One region of the Acidovorax sp. T1 genome, then DNA from elsewhere that is predicted to be linked to it. Evidence: riboswitches for the same ligand, from Rfam matches in the RefSeq annotation. Region 1 holds a riboswitch; the other holds the start of a gene.
What was found. Region 1 has a riboswitch for S-adenosylhomocysteine ahead of ahcY (adenosylhomocysteinase). Riboswitches for the same ligand answer to the same signal wherever they lie in the genome.

Region 1 (7,407 bases):
CCGCAGCTGGTACAACCGCGCGGGCGTCGAGCGCGTGATGGGCTTTTGCACCGACGACGAGTACGAAGAGTTCTTTCGCACCGTGCCCGAGTTCGAGAAGATGCTGGTGCGCTCGGGCATCACGCTCATCAAATACTGGTTCTCCATCACCGACGACGAGCAGCACCTGCGCTTTCTGGGCCGTATCCACGACCCGCTCAAGCAGTGGAAGCTCAGCCCCATGGATCTGGAAAGCCGTGTGCGCTGGGAGGCGTATACCAAGGCCAAGGAAACCATGCTGGAGCGCACCCATATCCTCGAAGCCCCATGGTGGGTGGTGCAGGCGGTGGACAAGAAAAAGGCGCGCCTGAACTGCATTGCGCACCTGTTGGGCCAACTGCCTTACCACGAGGTGCCGCACGCCCCGGTGGAGTTACCAGCGCGGGTACGCAACCCGGAATACCTGCGCCAGCCCGTGCCTCCCGAAATGTATGTGCCGCAGCGGTACTGAGCGCGTCCGTCAACAGCTGCCGCCTTGGCGACAGTCGGTAGGTGCTTTCCTCAGTGCTGCGGTGCATCAACTGCGGTCCAATGGGATATTTCCTTCCTTCAGGATCACACCATGCAACGTCGACACATCATCCAGTGGGGCGCAGCCGCTCTCGCCACCGCCTCCCTGGGCACTGCCAGCGCCCAGAGTTTTCCTGCCAAACCGGTCAAGCTGGTGATTGCCTTCCCTGCAGGCGGCCCCACCGACATCTCCATGCGCGTTCTGGCCGACAACGCCAGCAAGATTCTGGGTCAGCCGGTGATCGTCGAGAACAAGCCCGGCGCTGGCGGAACGTTGCCCGCACAGACGCTGCAGACGGCCCAGCCCGACGGCTACACGCTGGCCCAGATCCCGCTGGGCGTGTTCCGCCTGCCCTACACCACCAAGATCAACTGGGACCCGGTCAAGGACATCAGCTATGTGATCAATGTCACCGGCTATGCCTTCGGCATCGTGGTGCCGGCCGATTCGCCGCTCAAGACCTGGACGCATTTCGTCGCCTGGGCCAAGGCCAACCCGGGCAAGCTCAGCTACGGCTCCACCGGCACCATGACCAGCCCGCACCTGACCACCGAGCTGATCGCGCAAAAGCTCGGCATCGAACTGCTGCATGTGCCCTACAAGGGCAGCGCCGACCTCATGCAGTCCATCCTGGGCGGCAACATCATGGCGGCGGCCGACTCCACGGGCTTTGCTCCCCAGGTCGAGGCCGGCAAGCTGCGCGTGCTCAACACCTGGGGCGCCGAGCGTCTGGCCAAGTTCCCTGAAGCGCCCACGCTCAAGGAACTGGGCCTGGACATCGTGCAGAACTCGCCGTTCGGTATCGGCGCACCCAAGGGCACGCAGCCCGCGGTGGTGAAGCGCCTTCACGATGCTTTCAAGCAGGCCATGGAGCAAGAGAGCTACAAGACAGCGCTGGCACGCTACGACATGTTGCCCATGTACATGGGCACCGCGGCCTACCAGAAGTTTGCGCAGGACACCTTCACGCGCGAAAAGGCGCTGATCGAGAAGCTGGGGCTGGCGAAGGGGCAGTAATGCTCTGTTTTCGGTAGCGGTTATTGCTTATCGGTGCAGCGATACGGCGCTAAAGGGCATCAAGGCTGCAGCCGCCACATCAGTCCAGGCCCAGTTCGCGGGCGTCAGCCAGGTGGGCGTCCCACGCCCCGTTGAGGCGCGGGTCGGGGTCACGGGTCAGGTAGCGGCTGCCTCGTGCCGCCCGTACAAGCAATGCCCCGCCCGCAGCGGCCTGCAGCGCCGCCGTGCCGCGACGCTCTGAACGCAGGGATACGGCGATCAGGGCCAGCCCAAGGCCGGCCACCATGAGATTCTCACTGGGCTGGCGCTCCCTTGTCCGGTCGATGGCCTGCCAGTGTCGGAGTGTGTTGATCAAGTCCATACCCAACTCTAGCGCAGCTTGGGTGTGCCGGGGCGCCGCTGGCCTTGCCGGATGACATCAAAGTGTCGCCAGCACCGCGCGCGCGACCTCCGCAAAGCCCGCGCCGCGCTCGCCCTGTGTCACATAACGCGGCAGGTGCGTGAGCTGGGGCACGAAACGCGCAATGTTGGCCACGCCCACGCTGTGGGGGAAGTGCTCAAACATGAGCTGGTCGTTGGTCGAGTCGCCCACATACACCCAGCGGTCGATCTCGGCATCGAGGTCGCGCCCGAACAGTTCGCGCACGATCCAGCGTGCGCCCTCAAGTTTGTTGTGCGCCCCAAACCAGCCGTTGATGTGAATGCTGCTCACCGTGGCGTTCATGCCCGCACTGCGCAGGATGCGCACGGCGTGGTCGATGGCGTCTTGCGGCAGATGGGTGAATTCGCTGTGGTCGATGGCGATGTCGGTCTCGCGGCCCGGCGAATCGGTGGCGCGGCGGGCACCGGGCACCTCGCGCTCAATCTGGGCCAGAACCTGCTGCATGCGGGTGTAATTGGCGGCACGCGTGGCGGGGTCCTGTTGGTATATTTTTGATAGCTGCTGGCGCTTATTGGATAAGGGCTTGATGCCGATTTGACCATTATTTTCATCTGCGGGCAGCAGTGCCACCGCGCCGTTCTCTGCCACGATGGCATCCACGGGCCAGGCAGCGGCAAACGGCTCACTCCAGCCCACCGGCCGGCCGGTGATGGGAATCACCTGCAGGCCGCTGGCCTTCAGCGCCGCCAGTGCCTGCAGCGCATCGGGGGTGATGGCGCCGTCGGTGGTCAGGGTGTCGTCGATGTCGGTGAGCACGCCCAGCAGCTGGCCCGGCGCCGGTGCCGGCCACTCGCTCAGGGGGCGCAGGAATGCCGGCACGGGCGCCGTCATCAGTGGTTGCTGTCCAGCGCCAGGCCCGCATGCTCGCGCAGCGGATGAAAGTGGATTTTCGGAAACCGCTCCTGCGCCAGCCGCACGTCATAGGGGCTGGTGCACAGGTAGGCCAGCGCATTGGCCGCGTCGTGCGACAGGCGCATGGGGTAGGCGTCGGTAAAGGCGCGCAGGTCGGCCGGGCTGTCGGCGCTGATCCAGCGCGCGCCCGTGTACTGGCAGCCTTCCAGGCGCACATCGGCGTCGTATTCTGCCTTCAGGCGGTGCTGCACCACTTCAAACTGCAGCTGGCCCACGGCGCCCAGCAGCATGGGGCCGCCCACGTCGGGCCGGAAGACCTGGATGGCGCCTTCCTCGCCCAGCTGGGCCAGGCCCTGCTGCAGCTGCTTGGTGCGCAGCGGGTTCTTCAGGATCACCGTCATGAACAGCTCGGGCGCGAAGAAGGGCAGGCCGGTGAACTGCAGGTTGGCGCCGTCGGTGATGGTGTCGCCCAGCTGCACGCCGCCGTGCGTGGTGAAACCGATGATGTCGCCCGCGTAGGCTTCTTCCACCGCCTCGCGGCGCTGGCTCATGAACGTGACCACGCTGGTGGGGCGCAGCTCCTTGCCAGTGCGCTGCACCTTGAGCTTCATGCCCGGTGTGTATTTGCCCGAGGCCACGCGCACAAAGGCGATGCGGTCGCGGTGGTTGGCGTCCATGTTGGCCTGCACCTTGAACACCACGCCGGCAAAGCCTTCGTCCTCGGGCTGGATGGTCTTGACCACGGGCTGCTTGTTCACCTGCAGCGTGCTCACGCGCGGGCCCGGCGGGGGCGACATGTCCACCACGGCATCGAGCACTTCCATCACACCGAAGTTGTTCACGCCCGAGCCGAAGAACACGGGCGTGAGTTTGCCAGCCAGAAAGTCGGCGTGGTTCCAGGCCGCCGAGGCGCCCACGGCCAGCTCCATGCTCTCCAGCGCATCGTCAAACGGCTGGCCAAAACGCGCGCGCAGCCGGTCGGCCTCGGCCAGCGGCACCACTTCAAAGTCTTTCGGGCCGCGATCGCTGCCGGGGGTGAACACCGTCATGGTCTGCGTGCGCAGATTGATGATGCCGCCAAAGCTTTTGCCCTGGCCCACGGGCCAGGTGATGGGGCAGCAGGGCATGCCCAGCTCGCGCTCGACCTCGTCGAGGATGTCCAGCGGGTCGCGCACCTCGCGGTCCATCTTGTTGACGAAGGTGATGATGGGCGTGTCGCGCTGGCGGCAGACCTCGATCAGGCGGCGGGTCTGCGCTTCCACGCCGTTGGCCGCGTCGATCACCATCAGGGCCGAATCGACGGCGGTGAGCACGCGGTAGGTGTCTTCCGAAAAGTCTTTGTGGCCGGGCGTGTCGAGCAGGTTGATGACGTGCTCGCGGTACAGCATCTGCATGACCGAGCTGGCCACCGAAATGCCGCGCTGCTTTTCGATTTCCATCCAGTCCGAGGTGGCGTGGCGGCTGGCCTTGCGGCCCTTGACGGCGCCGGCGATCTGGATCGCGCCCGAGAACAGCAGCAGCTTTTCCGTCAGCGTCGTTTTACCGGCGTCGGGGTGGGAAATGATGGCAAAGGTGCGGCGGCGCCGGGTTTCTGAGGCGTAGGACACGGGGGTTCCAGAAGGGTGGGCAGGGCGCAGGGGCCTTGCAGGGGCAAACGTTGGGCCAGCCTTCGCACAGCGTGGGGCAGGGCGGCCAAACCCACGATTTTACCGGGCATAGGCCAGACGCAGCCTGGGGCCAGCGCAAGTGCTTTTATAATCGCCGGCATCCGAGGAGCGTTGCAGCGCCCCCAGCTACTGGCGGGGCGTGAGGCTCGGAGTCATCCAGCAACGACGCTCATCCACTTATCGTGCGGTGAGCCTTTCGATTCTCCCCGCGTCAAGTGGCTTTTCAAACATGCTTTGGAGCACACCATGAACGCACGCGTCAACGCCCCCGTAAACACCGACTGCATCATTGCCGACATCGGCCTGGCCGAATGGGGCCGCAAAGAGATCCGCATCGCCGAGACCGAAATGCCCGGCCTGATGGCCATCCGCGAGGAATTCGCCGCCAAGCAGGCCCTCAAGGGTGCGCGCATCACGGGCTCGCTGCACATGACGATCCAGACCGCCGTGCTGATCGAGACGCTGCAGGCCCTGGGCGCCCAAGTGCGCTGGGCATCGTGCAACATCTTCTCCACACAAGACCACGCTGCCGCCGCCATTGCCGCAGCCGGCACGCCCGTGTTCGCGATCAAGGGCGAAACCCTGGCCGAGTACTGGGACTACACCCACCGCATCTTTGACTTTGGCCCCGCCGGCAGCGAAGGCGAAGGCCCCAACCTGATTCTGGACGACGGCGGCGACGCCACGCTGCTGATGCACTTGGGCAAGCGCGCCGAAAAGGACGCCTCGCTGATCGCCAACCCCACCAGCGAAGAAGAAACCTGCCTGTTCGCCTCCATCAAAGCCAAGTTGGCCGTGGACCCGACCTGGTACAGCCGCAAGAGCGCACAGATCATCGGCGTGACCGAAGAAACGACCACCGGCGTGCACCGCTTGAAGGAAATGTCGGCCAAGGGCAGCCTGATGTTCCGCGCCATCAACGTGAACGACTCGGTAACCAAGAGCAAGTTTGACAACCTGTACGGCTGCCGCGAGTCGCTGGTGGATGGCATCAAGCGCGCCACCGATGTGATGATCGCCGGCAAGGTGGCCGTGGTGGCGGGCTACGGCGACGTGGGCAAGGGCAGCGCCCAGGCCCTGCGCGCCCTGAGCGCCCAGGTGTGGGTGACCGAGATCGACCCGATCAACGCCCTGCAGGCCGCGATGGAAGGCTACAAGGTCGTGACCATGGAATATGCCGCTGACAAGGCCGATATTTTTGTGACCACCACGGGTAACCGTGACGTGATCACCTTCGAGCACATGCAGGCCATGAAGGACCAGGCCATCGTCTGCAACATTGGCCACTTCGACAACGAAATCCAGGTGGCCAAGCTCGAAGCGCACTGCCAGTGGGAAGAGATCAAGCCCCAGGTGGACCATGTGATTTTTGCCGACGGCAAGCGCATCATCCTGCTGGCCAAGGGCCGCCTGGTGAACCTGGGTTGCGGCACGGGCCACCCCAGCTTCGTGATGTCGTCGAGCTTTGCCAACCAGACCATCGCCCAGATCGAGCTGTTCACGCACAGCGATTTCTACGAAAACGGCAAGGTCTATGTGCTGCCCAAGCACCTTGACGAAAAGGTGGCGCGCCTGCACCTCAAGAAGGTGGGCGCCATGCTGACCGAGCTGAGCGACGAGCAGGCCGCCTACATCGGCGTGCCAAAGCAAGGCCCTTACAAGCCTGACACCTACCGGTATTGAACCGTGCTTGCTGCTGCCATGCTCCTGTTTTTGGAGCTGGTAGCGCAAGCGGTACAAGGGCTAGAGCTTGTTTTTATTGAAATGAATCGTCTGCTGACGAGAGAGTGACGCATGCGCGCAGATGTTTTTTTGGTGGATGGAGGCCATGCGGCCACGCGCTCGCAGGCGCAGCGGCTGATTGCCTCGGGCGTGGAGTGGCGTCTGTCGCCGCTGGCGCCGTGGCAGAAGGTCGTCAAGAACGGTGATGAGATTCCGTCCGTGGCAGAGGTGCGGCTGCTCGACGATGCCGAGGCCAAGTACATCTCGCGCGGTGGGCTCAAGCTCGAAGGGGCGCTGCGGGCCACCGGCCTGTCGGTGGCGGGGCTGCGCTGCCTGGATGTGGGGCAGAGCACGGGCGGGTTCACCGATTGCCTGCTGCAGCACGGCGCCGTGCAGGTGATCGGCGTGGACGTGGGCCACGGCCAGTTGCACGAACGGCTGCGCAGCGACGTGCGCGTGGTCTGCGTGGAGGGCGTGAATGCACGGTCGCTGACGGCGCAGGCCTTGCAGCAAGCGTGTGAACTGGCCCTGTCCGAAGTCATCGAGGTGGAAGAGGACAACGAGACCCAGCCCGAGGCGCCCTACAGCTGGATGCGCAATGGCGGGCAGGTGGACGAGGCATACGACGACAGCAACGACGCCAAGGACCAGGACATCGAGACCTTCAAGTCTGAGCGCGCCGCCCGTGCCAAGGCGCGCGAACAGGGCACGCTGCCGGTGGAGCGCCGCCGCCGCGCCGAATGTGCTGATGTCGATATCACGCCGGTTTTTGACGTGGTGACGGGCGACCTGTCGTTCATCTCGCTCACGCTGGTGCTGCCCGCGCTGGTGCCGTTGCTGGCGCCGGGCGGCAGCCTGCTCATGCTGGTCAAGCCGCAGTTCGAGTTGCAGCCCGGCCAGGTGGGCAAGGGCGGCATCGTGCGCGATGCGGCGCTTTATGCAGTGGTCGAGCAGCGCATCCGCGACTGCTGCGCCGAGCTGGGCCTGCAGGTGCAAGCCTGGCTGGACAGCCCCATCAGCGGCGGCGACGGCAACCACGAGTTTTTTGTTTTTGCGAGGAGGGGCGCATGACCGCGGCCAACGCACCAGCCACCGGTTTGCCGGTGAGTTTTGAATTCTTTCCGCCCAAGACGCCCGAGGGCGCGGGCAAGCTGCGC
Region 2 (7,407 bases), 580 kb from region 1:
GGCCATCGACGCCCTCACGCTGTACATCGACAGGAACGAGCTGCGCGTGATCATCGGCCCCAACGGCGCGGGCAAGACCACCCTGCTGGACCTGATCTGCGGCAAGACGCGCGCCACGGGCGGCAGCATCAAGTTCAAGAACGAGGAGCTCACGCGCATGGCCGAGCACAAGCGCGTGCGGCTGGGCATCGGCCGCAAGTTCCAGACGCCCTCCATCTACGAGAACCTGTCGGTTTTCCAGAACCTGGAGGTGTCTTACCCCGCAGGCCGCTCGGTGTTAGGGGCGCTGGCCTTCAAGTGCACCGACGAGGTCAAGGCGCGCGTGCAGGTGGTGGCCGAGGACATTGGCCTGGGCGACAAACTCGACACCGAAGCGGGGCTGCTCAGCCATGGGCAAAAGCAGTGGCTGGAGATCGGCATGCTGCTCATGCAGGAGCCCGAGCTGCTCATGCTCGACGAGCCCATCGCCGGGATGAGCGCACGCGAGCGCGAGCTCACGGCCGACCTTTTGCAGCGCATCTGCAAGAACCGCGCGGTGATCGTGATCGAGCATGACATGGACTTCGTCAAGCGCATTGCCCACAAGGTCACGGTGATGCACCAGGGAAAGATCCTGGCCGAGGGCCCTATGGAGAAGGTGCAGTCCGATCCCCGGGTCATCGAGGTGTATCTGGGCCACTGAGCTCGCCCACTACAACGCATACCACCACAGGAGCGCCAGCATGTTGGAAGTCAAGGATCTGTTCGTGGCCTACGGCCAGAGCGAAGCGCTGCACGGCATCACCTTCGAGGGCCGCGAGAACGAAACCGTGGCCATCATGGGCCGCAACGGCATGGGCAAGACCACGCTGTTCAAGAGCCTCATGGGCGTCATGCCCGTCAAGAGCGGCCACATCACCGTGGCAGGCCAGGAAGTGACCCGGGACGAGAGCTTTCGCCGGGTGGCCAAGGGCATCGCCTATGTGCCCCAGGGGCGCATGATCTTCCCCACGCTTTCGGTGGAAGAGAACATCCAGACCGGACTGGAAAACTCCAGGACACGCCAGATACCCGACGACATCTACGCCCTGTTCCCGGTGCTGTGGGACATGCGGCGGCGCAAGGGCGGCAACCTTTCTGGTGGACAGCAGCAGCAGCTGGCCATAGCCCGTGCGCTCGTCACCGACCCGAAGGTGCTGCTGCTCGATGAGCCCACCGAAGGCATCCAGCCCTCGATCATCAAGGACATCGCCAAGGCACTCAACGAGATCCGCAAGCTGCGCAAGATCACCATCGTGGTGAGCGAGCAGGTGCTTTCGTTCGCCATGGACGTGGCCGACCGGCTGTTCGTCATCGAGGGTGGCCGCCTGGTGCATGAAACCGCGCGGGCCGATACCGACCAGGATCGCATCAAGGCGTACCTCTCTGTCTGAAGGCATGCAACACCGTACTGTGGCGCTGGGCGCCTTCACCGTTCTTCCGCGTTGCTGTGCGCCCTGCGCGGTAGCGGATACGGGCCGTGCGGCTGGGCCGCCATCGTTTGGTGGCGCCGGAAAAGGGCGGGCGACAGCCACGGACCCCAGGAGGAACGCGCCGTTTCCTTTGCTTGCTTTCCATTCCACCTTTTTCTCACCACCCTTCTAGGAGCACACCATGGCCGAAACCCTCATCAAGGTTGACCTCAAGCAATCGCCCTACGACAACCCGTTGGTGCACAACCGCTGGCACCCCGACATCCCCATGGCTGTGTGGGTGGAGCCGGGCGCAGAGTTCAAGCTCGAGACCTACGACTGGACTGGCGGTGCCATTAAGAACGACGACTGCGCTGACGACGTGCGCGACGTGGACCTGTCCACCGTGCACTTCCTGTCGGGCCCCGTGGGCGTGAAAGGCGCCGAGCCCGGTGACCTGCTGGTGGTGGACCTGCTTGACATCGGCGCCCGTGACGACAGCCTGTGGGGCTTCAACGGCTTCTTCAGCAAGCAGAACGGTGGCGGCTTTCTCGATGAGCATTTTCCGCTCGCGCAAAAGTCCATCTGGGACTTTCATGGCATGTTCACCAGCAGCCGCCATATCCCCGGCGTGAACTTCGCGGGCCTGATCCACCCGGGCCTGATCGGCTGCCTGCCCGACCAGAAGATGCTGGACACCTGGAACGCCCGCGAGGCCGAGCTCATCGCCACCAACCCCACGCGCGTGCCGGGCCTGGCCAATCCGCCCGCACCGGCCACGGCCCACATGGGCAAGCTGCAGGGCGATGCCCGCGCCAAGGCGGCGGCCGAGGGTGCGCGCACCGTGCCCCCGCGCGAGCACGGCGGCAACTGCGACATCAAGGATCTTTCGCGCGGCTCCAAGGTGTACTTCCCGGTGTATGTGGAAGGCGGTGGCCTTTCCGTGGGCGACCTTCACTTCAGCCAGGGCGACGGCGAGATCACCTTCTGCGGCGCCATCGAGATGGCCGGATGGGTGCACATGAAGGTCAGCCTCATCAAGGGCGGCATGGCCAAGTACGGCATCAAGAACCCCATCTTCAAGCCCAGCCCGATCACGCCTAATTACAAGGACTATCTGATCTTCGAGGGCATTTCGGTGGACGAGCAGGGCAAGCAGCATTACCTGGATGTGACCATTGCCTATCGCCAGGCTTGCCTGAACGCCATCGAATACCTCAAGAAGTTCGGCTACAGCGGCGCGCAGGCCTATTCGCTGCTGGGCACCGCCCCCGTGCAAGGGCACATCAGCGGCGTGGTGGACGTGCCCAACGCCTGCGCCACGCTGTGGCTGCCGACGGAGATTTTCGACTTCGACATCAACCCCAGCGCCGCCGGCCCCGTGAAGGTGCTCGACGGCAGCGTGGACATGCCGATCTCGCAAGACAAATAACCACCGCGCTACCGCCCTCCCTTCAACCCACGTGCTGCCCTGCCATGCCCACCTACGACTACGCCTGCCCGGATTGCGGCAACTTCGATGCATTGCGCAGCATCGCCCTGCGCAATGAACCCTGCGCGTGCCCGGACTGCGGGGCGGCGGCGGCGCGGGTGTTCGCCCACGCGCCGCACCTGGCCTGCGTGAGTCCCGAGCAGCGCCGCGCATTCGACACCAACGAGCGCGCCCGGCACGTGCCGCGCTCGTCGCGCGACACGGAGGCCGGCAGCTACGGCCGGCTGCGCCACCCTTCGGGCTGCGGGTGCTGCAGCGCAGGCGGTGCCAAGCGCGGCGGCACGGTCACGGCGCCCAGCGGTGCCAAAGCCTTCCCTTCCAAACGGCCCTGGATGATCAGCCACTGAGGCTGCGCCGGGCCATACCAACGAACCAGGAGAACACGCCATGATTCACGGCGATATTTCGAGCAGCAAGGACACCGTCGGCGTCGCGGTGGTCAATTACAAGATGCCCCGCCTGCACACCAAGGCAGAGGTGCTGGCCAATGCGCGCAAGATCGCCGACATGATCGTGGGCATGAAAAGCGGGCTGCCGGGCATGGACCTCGTCATCTTTCCTGAGTACAGCACCCACGGCATCATGTACGACCGCCAGGAGATGATGGACACCGCCGCCACCATTCCGGGCGAGGAAACCGAGATCTTCGCCGCGGCCTGCCGCCAGGCCAAGGTGTGGGGCGTGTTCTCGCTGACCGGCGAGCGCCATGAGGAGCACCCCCGCAAAGTGCCCTACAACACGCTGATCCTGATGAATGACCAGGGGGAGATCGTGCAGAAGTACCGCAAGATCATGCCGTGGACGCCCATCGAGGGCTGGTACCCGGGCGATCGCACCTATGTGAGCGAAGGCCCCAAGGGCCTGAAGATCAGCCTCATCATCTGCGACGATGGCAATTACCCCGAGATCTGGCGCGACTGTGCCATGCGCGGAGCCGAGTTGATCGTGCGCTGCCAGGGCTACATGTACCCGGCCAAGGAGCAGCAGATCCTCATCAGCAAGGCCATGGCCTTTGCCAACAACACCTATGTGGCCGTGGCCAATGCGGCGGGATTTGACGGCGTCTACACCTACTTTGGCCACAGCGCGCTCATCGGCTTTGACGGGCGCACGCTGGGTGAGTGTGGCGAGGAGGAGATGGGCGTGCAGTACGCGGCGCTGTCCACCAGCCTGATCCGCGACTTCCGCAAGAACGGCCAGAGCGAGAACCACCTGTTCAAGCTGCTGCACCGGGGCTACACGGGCATGATCAATTCGGGCGATGGTGACCGGGGCGAGGCCGCGTGTCCCTATGACTTCTACCAGCGCTGGATTGCCGATCCCCAGGGAACGCGCGCGGCGGTGGAGGCCATCACCAGGCCCATGGTCGGCACGGAAGAGTGCCCGATTGAAGGGATTCCCCATCCCGGTATTGCGCCCGTTTGAGGGCTAGCCCGGTGCGTTGGCGGGCCGCCGGAGGTGGCCCCGTGGCCTTCGCCACAAACGGCCAACCGAGCTCCCTGCGGGAGGGCGGATTTCCCGAGCGCGCCGTCTCCTGTCGGCTGCGCCGGTCACCGTAGAATTGCAGGCTCCGGTCCAAGGAGCGTTGCAACGCGGCACCCTGCTGCGTCAGGCTTGGGCCAGGCGCCGGCAAAGGCACACTGCCGCGCCCTGCTGACAACGACGCTCACCTGTTGTCACGCCGTTTTTTTGCAGGTGAGCCCTATGTCCGCTATTTCGCTGCCCCCCATGAAGCTGTCCGGCCTGGAGCCGGTGTCCATTGGCGAGGGTGCGCTGTTCGTCAACATTGGCGAACGCACCAATGTCACCGGCTCCAAGGCGTTCGCGCGCATGATCCTGAATGGCCAGTACGAAGAGGCCCTGGCCGTGGCGCGCCAGCAGGTGGAAAACGGCGCGCAGGTCATCGACATCAACATGGACGAGGCCATGCTCGACAGCAAGGCCGCCATGGTGCGCTTTCTGCAGCTGATCGCGTCCGAGCCCGACATCGCGCGCGTGCCCATCATGGTGGACAGCTCCAAGTGGGATGTGATCGAGGCCGGGCTGCGCTGCATCCAGGGCAAGGGCATCGTCAACTCGATTTCCATGAAAGAGGGCGTGGGCGCCTTCAAGCACCAGGCCAAGCTGGTCAAGCGCTATGGCGCGGCCGCCGTGGTGATGGCATTTGACGAAAAAGGCCAGGCCGACACCTACGCGCGCAAGATCGAGATCTGCGAACGCGCCTACCGCATCCTGGTTGACGAGGTGGGCTTTCCACCCGAAGACATCATCTTCGATCCCAACATTTTTGCCGTGGCCACCGGCATCGAAGAGCACAACAACTACGCGGTCGATTTCATCAACGCCACGCGCTGGATCAAGCAGCACCTGCCGGGTGCCAAGGTGTCAGGCGGTGTGAGCAACGTCAGTTTCAGCTTCCGTGGCAACGATCCGGTGCGCGAGGCCATCCACACCGTGTTTCTATACCACGCCATCAAGGCCGGCATGGACATGGGCATCGTCAACGCGGGCATGGTGGGCGTCTATGACGACCTCGAACCCGTGCTGCGCGAGCGCGTGGAAGACGTGGTGCTCAACCGCCGCAGCGACGCCGGAGAGCGCCTGGTCGAAATCGCCGAAACCGCCAAGAGCGGCGCCAAGGACGAGAGCAAGAAGCTCGAATGGCGCGGCACCCCTGAGCACCCCAAGACCGTGGGCGAGCGCCTGTCGCACGCACTGGTGCACGGCATCACCGACTTCATCACCGAAGACACCGAAGAGGCCTACCGCGCCATTCTGGCCCAGGGCGGCCGCCCGCTGCATGTGATCGAAGGCCCGCTCATGGACGGCATGAACGTGGTGGGCGACCTGTTTGGCGCCGGCAAGATGTTCTTGCCCCAGGTGGTGAAAAGCGCCCGCGTGATGAAGCAGGCCGTGGCCCACCTGATTCCCTACATTGAAGAAGAAAAACGCCAGGATGAAGCTGCGGGCCGCGATGTGCGCAGCAAGGGCAAGATCGTCATCGCCACCGTCAAGGGCGATGTGCACGACATCGGCAAGAACATCGTCACCGTGGTCTTGCAGTGCAACAACTTCGAGGTGGTGAACATGGGCGTGATGGTGCCTTGCCACGAGATTCTGGCGCGCGCCAAGGTCGAAGGCGCTGACATCGTGGGCCTGTCGGGCCTCATCACCCCCAGCCTTGAAGAGATGCAGTATGTGGCCGGCGAGATGCAAAAGGATGAGCATTTCCGCATCAAAAAAATTCCGCTGCTGATCGGCGGCGCCACCTGCTCGCGCGTGCACACCGCCGTCAAGATTGCACCGCACTATGAAGGCCCCGTGGTCTATGTGCCCGATGCCTCGCGCAGCGTGAGCGTGGCGCAAAGCCTGCTGGGCGACGGCGTGGACAGTTACGTGGCAGAGATCAACGCCGACTACGACAAGGTGCGCATCCAGCACGCCAACAAAAAGGCCACGCCGCTGTGGCCGCTGGCCAAGATCCGCGCCAACAAGACGCCCGTGGACTGGTCTGCTTACCAGCCGGCCGTGCCGCGCGCCCTGGGGCGCCGCGTGTTCAAGAACTTCGACCTGGCCGAGCTGGCTAAGTACATCGACTGGGGCCCGTTCTTCCAGACCTGGGACCTGGCCGGTCCGTACCCCGCCATCCTCACGGACGAGGTGGTAGGCGTGGAAGCCAGTCGCGTGTTTGCCGACGGCCAGGCCATGCTCAAGAAAATCATCGAAGGCCGCTGGCTCACCGCCAGTGGCGTGATGGCCCTGTTGCCCGCCAACAGCGTGAACGATGACGACATCGAGTTCTACACCGACGACACCCGCACCGAAGTCGCCATGACCTGGTACGGCATGCGCCAGCAGACTGAAAAGCATGTGATCGACGGCGTAACCCGCCCCAGCCGGTGCCTCGCCGACTTTGTGGCGCCCAAGAGCAGCGGCATTGCCGACTACGCGGGCATGTTCGCCGTGACGGCGGGCTTGGGCATAGAAAAGAAGGAGCGCGCCTTCATCGACGCGCTCGACGACTACTCGGCCATCATGTTCAAGAGCCTGGCCGACCGCCTGGCCGAGGCCTTTGCCGAATGCCTGCACCACCGCGTGCGCACCGACCTGTGGGGCTATGCCAGCGATGAGGCGCTGAGCCACGACGACATGGTTGCCGAGAAATACCGTGGCATTCGCCCCGCGCCCGGCTACCCCGCCTGCCCCGACCACAGCGCCAAGACCGATCTCTTTCGCGTGTTGCACTGCGAAGACATCGGCATGGCTTTGACCGAGAGTCTGGCCATGACCCCCGCCGCCAGCGTGAGCGGCTTCTACATTGCCCACCCAGACGCCGTGTACTTCAACGTGGGCAAGATCGGCGAAGACCAGCTGCACGACATGGCCCAGCGCCGCGGCATGGACGAGGCGGTGCTGGCAAGGCTGCTGGCGCCTAATCTGTGATGCGCTGACCCCGAAATAAAGCACGGAAAGCGCGTGCCGATA

Region 2: another riboswitch for S-adenosylhomocysteine. It lies ahead of metH (methionine synthase); the one in region 1 lies ahead of ahcY (adenosylhomocysteinase).

What each region holds. Positions count from the first base shown of each region.
Region 1 covers NZ_CP021648.1:719,042-726,448, forward strand. Annotated here, with positions in the region: gene ppk2 (polyphosphate kinase 2) at 1-490, shown strand, start outside; gene CCX87_RS03420 (Bug family tripartite tricarboxylate transporter substrate binding protein) at 602-1,567, shown strand; gene CCX87_RS03425 (hypothetical protein) at 1,647-1,928, opposite strand; gene CCX87_RS03430 (HAD-IIB family hydrolase) at 1,986-2,840, opposite strand; gene CCX87_RS03435 (peptide chain release factor 3) at 2,840-4,468, opposite strand; S-adenosyl-L-homocysteine riboswitch at 4,628-4,706, shown strand; gene ahcY (adenosylhomocysteinase) at 4,775-6,211, shown strand; gene CCX87_RS03445 (TlyA family RNA methyltransferase) at 6,323-7,321, shown strand; gene metF (methylenetetrahydrofolate reductase [NAD(P)H]) at 7,318-7,407, shown strand, end outside.
Region 2 covers NZ_CP021648.1:139,087-146,493, forward strand. Annotated here, with positions in the region: gene urtD (urea ABC transporter ATP-binding protein UrtD) at 1-682, shown strand, start outside; gene urtE (urea ABC transporter ATP-binding subunit UrtE) at 723-1,412, shown strand; gene fmdA (formamidase) at 1,633-2,862, shown strand; gene CCX87_RS00625 (FmdB family zinc ribbon protein) at 2,907-3,269, shown strand; gene CCX87_RS00630 (aliphatic amidase) at 3,310-4,347, shown strand; S-adenosyl-L-homocysteine riboswitch at 4,494-4,597, shown strand; gene metH (methionine synthase) at 4,651-7,365, shown strand.